One region of the Bacillus sp. BACIII genome, then DNA from elsewhere that is predicted to be linked to it. Evidence: riboswitches for the same ligand, from Rfam matches in the RefSeq annotation. Region 1 holds a riboswitch; each other region holds the start of a gene.

The links. Region 1 has a riboswitch for S-adenosylmethionine ahead of ACXN9U_RS05175 (2-hydroxyacid dehydrogenase). Riboswitches for the same ligand answer to the same signal wherever they lie in the genome.
Region 2: another riboswitch for S-adenosylmethionine. It lies ahead of ACXN9U_RS18110 (5-methyltetrahydropteroyltriglutamate--homocysteine S-methyltransferase); the one in region 1 lies ahead of ACXN9U_RS05175 (2-hydroxyacid dehydrogenase).
Region 3: another riboswitch for S-adenosylmethionine. It lies ahead of mtnK (S-methyl-5-thioribose kinase); the one in region 1 lies ahead of ACXN9U_RS05175 (2-hydroxyacid dehydrogenase).
Region 4: another riboswitch for S-adenosylmethionine. It lies ahead of metK (methionine adenosyltransferase); the one in region 1 lies ahead of ACXN9U_RS05175 (2-hydroxyacid dehydrogenase).

The regions. Positions count from the first base shown of each region.
Region 1 is NZ_CM174437.1:979,332-981,533, forward strand. Features, by position in the region: gene ACXN9U_RS05170 (molybdopterin oxidoreductase family protein) at 1-789, opposite strand, end outside; SAM riboswitch class I at 936-1,028, shown strand; gene ACXN9U_RS05175 (2-hydroxyacid dehydrogenase) at 1,150-2,151, shown strand; gene ACXN9U_RS05180 (FGGY-family carbohydrate kinase) at 2,170-2,202, shown strand, end outside.
Region 2 is NZ_CM174437.1:3,671,295-3,673,496, reverse strand. Features, by position in the region: gene ACXN9U_RS18110 (5-methyltetrahydropteroyltriglutamate--homocysteine S-methyltransferase) at 1-978, opposite strand, end outside; SAM riboswitch class I at 1,057-1,143, opposite strand; gene ACXN9U_RS18105 (LURP-one-related/scramblase family protein) at 1,228-1,704, opposite strand; gene ACXN9U_RS18100 (hypothetical protein) at 1,807-1,974, opposite strand.
Region 3 is NZ_CM174437.1:1,680,665-1,682,866, reverse strand. Features, by position in the region: gene mtnA (S-methyl-5-thioribose-1-phosphate isomerase) at 1-128, opposite strand, end outside; gene mtnK (S-methyl-5-thioribose kinase) at 135-1,319, opposite strand; SAM riboswitch class I at 1,429-1,583, opposite strand; gene ACXN9U_RS07835 (carbon-nitrogen family hydrolase) at 1,676-2,202, opposite strand, start outside.
Region 4 is NZ_CM174437.1:109,958-112,159, reverse strand. Features, by position in the region: gene metK (methionine adenosyltransferase) at 1-1,081, opposite strand, end outside; SAM riboswitch class I at 1,251-1,389, opposite strand; gene pckA (phosphoenolpyruvate carboxykinase (ATP)) at 1,587-2,202, shown strand, end outside.

The DNA of each region.
Region 1 (2,202 bases):
ATGCGCTTTTAATTCTTCACTGCCTTCGGTGTATTCTGTGAGAAATGCTTCATCGTGAAGGTTCTCGGCAAATAAAACATGCATGATACCGAGAGCGAGTGCGGCATCTGTGCCGGGGCGAATGGGAATAAACCAATCGGCAAGCCGGCCTGTTTGGTTCTTATGTACATCGATAACGACAATCTTAGCTCCTTTTTTCCGGGCTTTTTGAGCAATCATGACCTGATGCATATTCGTGCTGACGGCATTGATTCCCCAAAAAATAAAGAGCTTTGCATGTATGGTCTCTTCCGGATCAGTACCTGCGCCTTCTCCCATTGTATAGTTATAGCCCTCAGATCCGGCTTTGCTGCAGATCGTCCGTTCGAGCTGGCTCGCCCCGAGTCGGTGGAAAAAACGGCGGTCCATTCCCTCTGCCGCCAGTTTTCCCATATTACCGTAAAAGCTGTACGGGAGAATGCTTTCCGCTCCTTCTTCGGCAATAAGCTCTTTCCAGCGCGCACTGATCGTATTGATTGCTTCGTCCCATGAAATAGGCGCAAACACGGCTTCGCCTTTTTCGCCGATCCGTTTTAACGGGACGGTTAAGCGTTTTTCATCATAAATGCGCTCAGCCATGTGTCTGACTTTGTTGCAAATATTCCCTGATGTGACGGGGTGATCCGGGTCTCCCTGAATGTTAACGATTTTTCCGTCCTTTTTTGTCACAAGTAAGCCGCATTGATCGGGACAGTCCAGTGAGCACACCGACTTAAAGACCCCATTTGGCTGTTTTGCAGCAGAATTCATAGCCCATTTCTCCTCTTTTTTTATATTGTAAGCATTATAACATTTCGAAATAGATCGTCAATTCAGAAAAAAAGTGTTGACATCACGGAAAGACTTATCTATGATGAGTTTATTCTTTTAAAAGTCTGACAATTTCATCATTTTATTTTCTATCAAGAGAGGTGGAGGGACTGGCCCTATGAAACCTCGGCAACATTTATTGTGCCAATTCCAGCAAGCGTATGCTTGAAAGATAGGAAAGAATGGTCTATACATATTTGTGCGCTTCAAGCGGATAAAGACGGTATATGAATCTCTTTCCTTCTTCGGGGAAAGAGATTTTTTTGTGAAAAAATTTATGTGAAAAGGATGTTTTGCACCATGACGGTTTTAATTACCGCACCCTATCACGACGAGGGGCTGAAGGAGCTGACAGATCTGTTCGGCCGGACTGTGCACCTGCCGTGGAAGAAGCACGGCCGGGCCTATCGGGAAGATGAATTAATCCGGATGATTCAAGAGACAAACGCGTCGGGGCTTATTACCGAACTTGATAAGGTATCAGAGCAAGTGATTGATATATTGCCGGATTCCGCTTTTATCGGCGTCTGCAGAGGGATGCCGTCTAATGTGGATATCACGGCGGCGACTAAAAGAAAAATCCCTGTCTTCTATACACCGGCCCGCAATGCCCAGGCTGTTGCTGAAATGTTTATCGGAAATGTCATTTCGTTTTTGCGCCACACGTATTCTTCTCATCAGTGGCTGAAGGACGGGAAGTGGAATGGTGATTATTTGCAGGCTTACGTCAAATTCAGGGGAAATGAGCTGACGGGGAAAACAGTCGGCCTTATCGGTTTCGGAGCTGTCGGACAGAGAATCGCCCGGCTGTTGACGGCTTTTGACTGCAAGGTGCTGTACTATGACCCCTTTGTCAATCATGAGAACCGGGAGTATGAAAAAACGACGATTGAACGGGTATTTTCTGAAAGTGATATTGTCTCCGTTCATTTGCCGCGCACCGAAGAAACCATCGGCCTGATCGGCGCCCGGCACTTTCAATTGATGAAGCAAGAAGCTGTTTTTGTCAATACATCAAGAGCGGCGGTTACAGACAGAAAAGAGCTGCTGCGGGTGCTGAAAGAACGGCGGATTAAAGGAGCGATCCTTGACGTGTTTTATCACGAACCGCCTGAATCTTCTGATTATGAATTGATCTCACTGCCGAATGTGTTCGCGACTCCCCATTTAGCGGGCGCAACATTTGAGGTGGAGGATCATCATGTGAGGATTTTAAATGAGGCGCTTTTCAAATGGAAAAAAGATCAGCTCTGCTCAATACGTGAACTTTATAACAAAAGAGATCTTGAGATGGAAGGATAGAAAAAGGAGGAGGCTGTAATGGCTGAACAAAAAGGCTACCTTGTATTTGAC
Region 2 (2,202 bases), 1.2 Mb from region 1:
GCGTTTAATCGCGTCCTTGTCTTCGAGATCGCCGTGTTTCGACGTAATCAAACCGAGTACAAGCTGAAGATCAGAGCGTTTGACATAACGGAGCGGTTCAAAGCCGCCGGAGCGGGAATCATCATATTCCAAGAACAATCCGTCAAGGTCAAGCCCGTCAAAAATCGTTTCCGCCGCCGCATCATATCCGCCTTCAGCCGTCCATGTGGACTGGAAGTTGCCGCGGCAGATATGCATCGTAACCTTCAAGTCGGCAGGACGATCCTTAATGGCGTCATTAATAGAAGCTGCGAACAGCCTGCGCAGCTCATCCGGCGTCGTTCCGAATGCTTCAATCTGGCGAAGCCCCGCTTCCGATAAGAAAACGGCCCATGCGGTATCATCGAGCTGAAGATAGCGGCATCCGGCGTCATAGAAAGCTTGAATCGCTTTTTTATACGCCTTTGATACATCATGCTGAAATTGTTTGTAATCATTCTGATACGCCGCTTTTTCCAATTTTCCGCGGAAAAACAACATATTCGGGCTTGGAATCGTCATTTTTGGAACAGCATCGCCGGCAATGCTGTGAAGAAATTTATAATCTTCGAGCATCGGATGCTGAGAAAAATCAATATCTCTCGTTACTTTAATGCCGCGCGCTTTCGTCTGTACATTGTGAAACTGAATGCCGCTATCTGGCGTAAACGCTTCGACGCCGTCTAAGTTTTCGAGAAAATCAAAATGCCACCAGGCCCGGCGGAATTCGCCGTCAGTCACGACATTGAGGCCGGTTTCTTTCTGCTTTTTTACGCTGCGGATGATTTCTTGGTTTTCGATTTCGCGCAGCTGTTCTGCCGAAATCTCACCCGCCGCTCTTTGCAGGCGGGCTTGCTTCACAGCCGCCGGCCGGAGCAGGCTTCCGACCTGATCCGCGCGAAACGGCGGGTTTTTTCTAAGAAGAGTGTGCAATGGTTGTTCTGTGTTTTGCTGTGACATGAACGATTCCTTCTTTCCTCAATGAAATATAAAAAGCTCTTCCCTTGGATAGGGAAGAGCTTGCGTCCGCAAATCTCAACCTTATCTTCAGGATTTAGCACCATTCTGCTGAACAGCGGTTGCCGGGTATCATAGGGCCAGTCCCTCCACCTCTCTTGATAAGGAAATATGCTATTTTTCAGAATAAACTGTAATACTCTTAATCTTAGTATATTATCTTATATTGTCAATATATTTCGATAAATATTTTTATTTATCACCCTCAAATAGAATCATATCTATCACGATTGCGATCGCAAGACAAAGAACAATATCCTCTTCATTTTCAATCTCCAAATGATAAGAATCGCCCCAGCTCATCCATGATTTGGTGACGGTCATCCGGTTTGATTTCCCGTCTGTCACTTGAAAATTCCGTCCCCACACATCGCCGGTAATATCCCAGCCGACTCCGGAAATTTCAAATTTCGGTTTGAAAAACGTCATTTTCTTGATGACTTGGCATACAGGCTTGCCGCCGACGGAAATTTCGTAACGGGGAACGAGCGACATCAGTTTCTGACTGACGCTGGCGAGCGTGCGGCCGTCCAAATCAGTCAGCTTCAATTCATCACCGAACGAAAACAGCTTTCCTTCAACATTGTAGACTTCTTTTCCGCTTTCAAGAAACACTTGAAACCGATTCTTAAACGTAAACATCCGCTCTTTGATATAAAAATGATACATAAAAAAACTCCTTTTTTATGTTGTACGTAAAAAGGAGACGGATGGTTTCATATTGGAGGGGTGCACAAAAAAAGGCTGCCGATTTTGCGGCAGCTGTCGTTTTTATGATAGCGGCATCCGGCGTTTCTGACGGATCGCATTTAAATCAATGATGTTATTCGTGTCGGCAGCTGTCACCAGCGGGCTTGTCTTTGGCGTTTTCCGGCGGTTGTCCTTACTGAAAGAGAAAACCAGGTATCCTGTCAAAGCAGCAAAAATAAGTAGCATCATTTTACATACCTCCCAAAAAAAGTTTTGGTATTATTATTGTACGAAAAAACAAACGAAAAGTATTCAAACAATTGTCACTTTTTTAAAAAATAAAGACATTTTCCGTAAAAATGACTATGATCTGCGGTTGATTTTGCTCTTGTTGTGGTTCTATAGATTGTATCGGCTGCTGATTGATGATCGTTTATATAACTTTTTCACTATTTTTTGACAGTGCCGAATTAACTA
Region 3 (2,202 bases), 700 kb from region 1:
TCGAATACATCTTCCTTTGTTTCAAGATCCGCATACTCAGTGACATCAGGGAGCTTTTGCTGATTTAAAATGCGGATGTGTGTTTCTTTCCATTCCACGGAACGGGGGATGGCAAATTCATTTGTCATGCTGCATCATTCCTTTACATGGAGCTTAAATTGATCCAGAACCTCAGTGATATGCTTCAGTTCTTTTCTGTTTTCGATATAATAGGCGCCGATTTCAAGCGCCAGCTTCTTCCGTTCAATTCGTTTATCAAACGGAGTGATTTCATCCAAGTCAGCCACATGGGCGAGCCCGATCGTGCGCCGGATCAGTTCGCATCCCGCAAAACCGACCGCTTCCTCAAACGCGTTTTTCAGTGTATCTTCCAGCAGGTGTCTGCAGGAAGGCAGGCAGTCTTTCTCCCATGCTTCACTGAATGTTTCTACAAATGTGTCCCATACGGCGGCGGTGTGGTCATATAACGGCTGTCTGTCGTCACCGTCCCGGCTGAGGGCGTTTAACAGCAGATTTGCGATAAATTGGCCGATGTCAAAGCCGATCGGTCCGAAGAAAGCAAACTCGGGATCAATGACCTTTGTTTCATGTTCATCGGCAAAGATGCTTCCCGTATGCAGATCGCCGTGAACCAATGTTTCCGCGGAATTCAGAAAGACGGCTTTCAATTCATCAGCGCCTTCTTTCAGCCGGGAATTGTTCCAAATTTTTTCTGCGTATGGGCGCAGCTCCTCTTCAAAATCGTTTGTTTCATGGTCGAAAAACGGTTCTGTAAACACAAGCCTTTCTGTAATATTGCAAAGTTCGGGATTTGTAAACTGCTTTGCGAGCTGCTGTTTTACTTTCGCATCAAGCGCATAATCGGATGAGTAAAAGAGCGTTTTTCCCAGAAACTCACCGATATGGGCTGATAAATTCGGATAGTGTTTTCCTTCCATCAGTCCTTTTCTTGAGATCTTCAGATGCGAAAGGTCTTCCATTACCGTAACCGCCATTTCAGTATCGGAATAGTAAACGGCCGGAACGAGATGGGGCACGTGTTCGCCCTGGCGGATGAGGGCGCTGCTTTCGATTCTCGCCCGGTCAATCGTAAGCGGCCAGCTTTCCCCGACGATTTTCGCGTAAGGAATCGCCTGTTTAATAATCAGTCCCTTTTTGTTTTCTTTATCGAAAACGTGAAAGACGTAATTTAAATTGCCGTCGCCGATTTCACGGCATGTGAGAGTGCTTTTGCTTTGAAATAAGCCGAGCTTCACAGCTAACGCTGCGGCGGAGCTTTCCGTTAATTGTTCATAAAGACTTGTTTTAGTTGCAGACATGGATTTACCCTCCAATTATGTAGTGGCAGTAAGAGATCGTGACGGAGAATACGCCCGAAAAAAAGCCTCCTTCTCTGAAAGAGAAGGAGGCCGAAACAGTGCAGTCCGCCTCTTATCTCTCAGATAACATCTGATGGAATTAGCACCGTGCCCTATGAGACAATCGTCTCGGCGCAAAATGTACGCGCCCCATTTCACAATGGAATTACGGTCGGTTGCTGTTGGGGTCAAAAGGCCAATCCCTCGCCCAACTCTCGATAAGAGAAAAATATATTGATTTGTATCACAATTCGGATTAATCAGTTGATGAAAATATTAGCAGGTGCCGGATATTCTTGTCAACATTTTTTTGAAAATTAATATAAATCACGTCGCAAATCTTTGAATACCGGGATGGTCTCGCGTACGGACGCGCTTTCTGAAACATCGATTTCCGCCCGGACTGCGCCTTCCGTCCGATCTCCTTCGGCTAAAATCCGGCCCCACGGGTCAATAATCAGGCTGTGGCCGGCAAATTCATTATCGGGATTTGACCCCGTGCAGTTAGAGGCCGCGACAAAACATTGGTTTTCAATGGCTCTGGCGACAAGCAGACTCCGCCAATGATCGAGGCGGGGCAGAGGCCATTCCGCAGAGATAAACAGGACATTCGCTCCTTGGGACGTATGCTTTCTGATCCATTCGGGGAACCGGATATCATAGCAGATCAGCCCGGCGCACTTGACACCGTCAAGCTCAAAGGAACCGTCACTGTTTCCTGCCGCCAAATGCAGATGTTCGTCCATCAGCTGAAACAGATGGGCTTTCTGATACCGCTTCACGATCTGCCCGCTGTTATCTGCGATGTACATAGTGTTATAGACGTTTTCGCCTTCTTTGACCG
Region 4 (2,202 bases), 870 kb from region 1:
AATCAAGCATTTTAATAATGCCGGCAGGTCTCAGGTCGAAGTTATTCCGTACGACTTCGATCAGTTTCTCTTCAGAAGCTTTTCCTGTATCAAATGTATTGATGGAAATAGATACAGGCTGTGCCACGCCGATTGCGTATGCAAGCTGCACTTCACAAGAATCAGCAAGTCCTGCAGCCACGATGTTTTTCGCTACGTATCTCGCAGCGTAAGCCGCTGAACGGTCTACTTTCGTCGCATCCTTACCGGAGAATGCACCGCCGCCGTGGCGTGCATATCCGCCGTATGTATCAACAATGATTTTACGGCCGGTAAGTCCCGCATCACCTTGAGGACCGCCGATTACGAAACGTCCCGTAGGGTTGATGAAGTATTTTGTTTCGTCATCAATCAGTTCCTCAGGCACGACAGGATTAATGACATGCTCTTTCAGATTGCGCTGAATCTGCTCAAGCGTAATTTCCGGATGGTGCTGAGTTGAGATGACGATCGCATCGATGCGGACCGGCTTATTGTTTTCATCATATTCAACGGTAACTTGCGTTTTTCCGTCAGGGCGAAGGTACGGAAGAATGTCTTCTTTGCGGACTTCGCTCAAACGGCGGGCCAATTTATGCGCCAAAGAGATCGGAAGCGGCATAAGCTCTTTCGTTTCGTTACACGCATAACCGAACATCAGACCTTGGTCACCTGCTCCGATAGCTTCGATTTCAGCATCGCTCATTGTGCCTTCACGCGCTTCAAGAGCCTGATCGACACCCATTGCGATATCCGCAGACTGTTCATCAATTGATGTTAAAACAGCGCAAGTCTCCGCATCAAATCCGTATTTTGCCCGTGTGTAGCCGATTTCTTTAATCGTTTCACGGACTGTTTTCGGAATGTCAACGTATGTTGATGTTGTAATCTCTCCGCTTACCAGCACAAGGCCTGTCGTTACAGATGTTTCACAGGCTACGCGCGCGTTCGGGTCTTTTTTTAAAATCTCATCTAAGATGCTGTCAGAAATTTGGTCACAGATTTTATCCGGATGACCCTCGGTAACAGATTCAGATGTAAATAGTCGACGGTTTTTACTCATTCACTTTTCCTCCTGAAAAAAGATCTTTTGAAAGACCTTCTCATATGATACGGAACTCGCTCCCTCTTAATACAATGTCATACTATATCAGAGAATGTTAATTGGCATATTTTATGAAATAAAAAAACCTTTTCCACTCGAGGAAAGGGTTTGGTCTGTGTGCCTTTCACTCTTATCGCTCAAGGAAATATTAAACCTTGCATCAGGTTAGCACCTTGGTTTCCCACAGTGTATTCACCTGCTTTTTTACAGAGAAACCGGTTGCTGGGCTTCATCGGGCCTGTCCCTCCGCCAGCTCGGGATAAGAGTATCCGCTCAATGAAATATCTTATCGTAAAAGGGCGGAAAGTGTCAATATGAATTAAAGCGATTACGCGCCTTTATTTCAGGAAGCAATGGAAAAACACAAACAAAAAATAATAAACAGTATAGACTATTTTTATATATGTGTTATACTAATTCCACATTCAGCGAAATAAAAATAAACCGGCAAAGGAAGGGTTTTATGAAATTAGTTGATTTAACCGCAGATCTTCAAGCATTACTCGCAAGTCCAAATGTGCATCATAATTTATCGGCGCCAAAACTTACCGAAAAAGTGATCACCCGAAATGAAGGGACGCTGACATCTACGGGCGCCGTACGCGCCACTACCGGTGCATATACGGGGCGATCACCTAAAGATAAATTTATCGTTCGTGAAAAAAGCACTGAAAATCAAATTGATTGGGGCGCGGTGAACCAGCCCATTTCTGAAGCGGCGTTTGAAAAGCTGTACGCCAAAGTCGTCAGCTACTTAAAACAGAGAGATGAACTGTTTGTTTTTGAAGGATTCGCAGGCGCAGATGAAAAATACAGACTGCCGATTACAGTCGTAAATGAATTTGCATGGCACAACCTGTTCGCGCGCCAGCTGTTTATCAGACCGGAGACGGCTGAAAGGGATCCGGAAGCACAGCCGTTTACCATTCTCTCAGCTCCGCATTTTAAAGCGGATCCGGAGACGGACGGCACGCATTCGGAAACATTTATCATTGTCTCTTTCGAAAAGCGCGTCATTTTAATCGGCGGCACCGAATACGCCGGAGAAATGAAAAAATCAATTTTCTCCATTATGAACT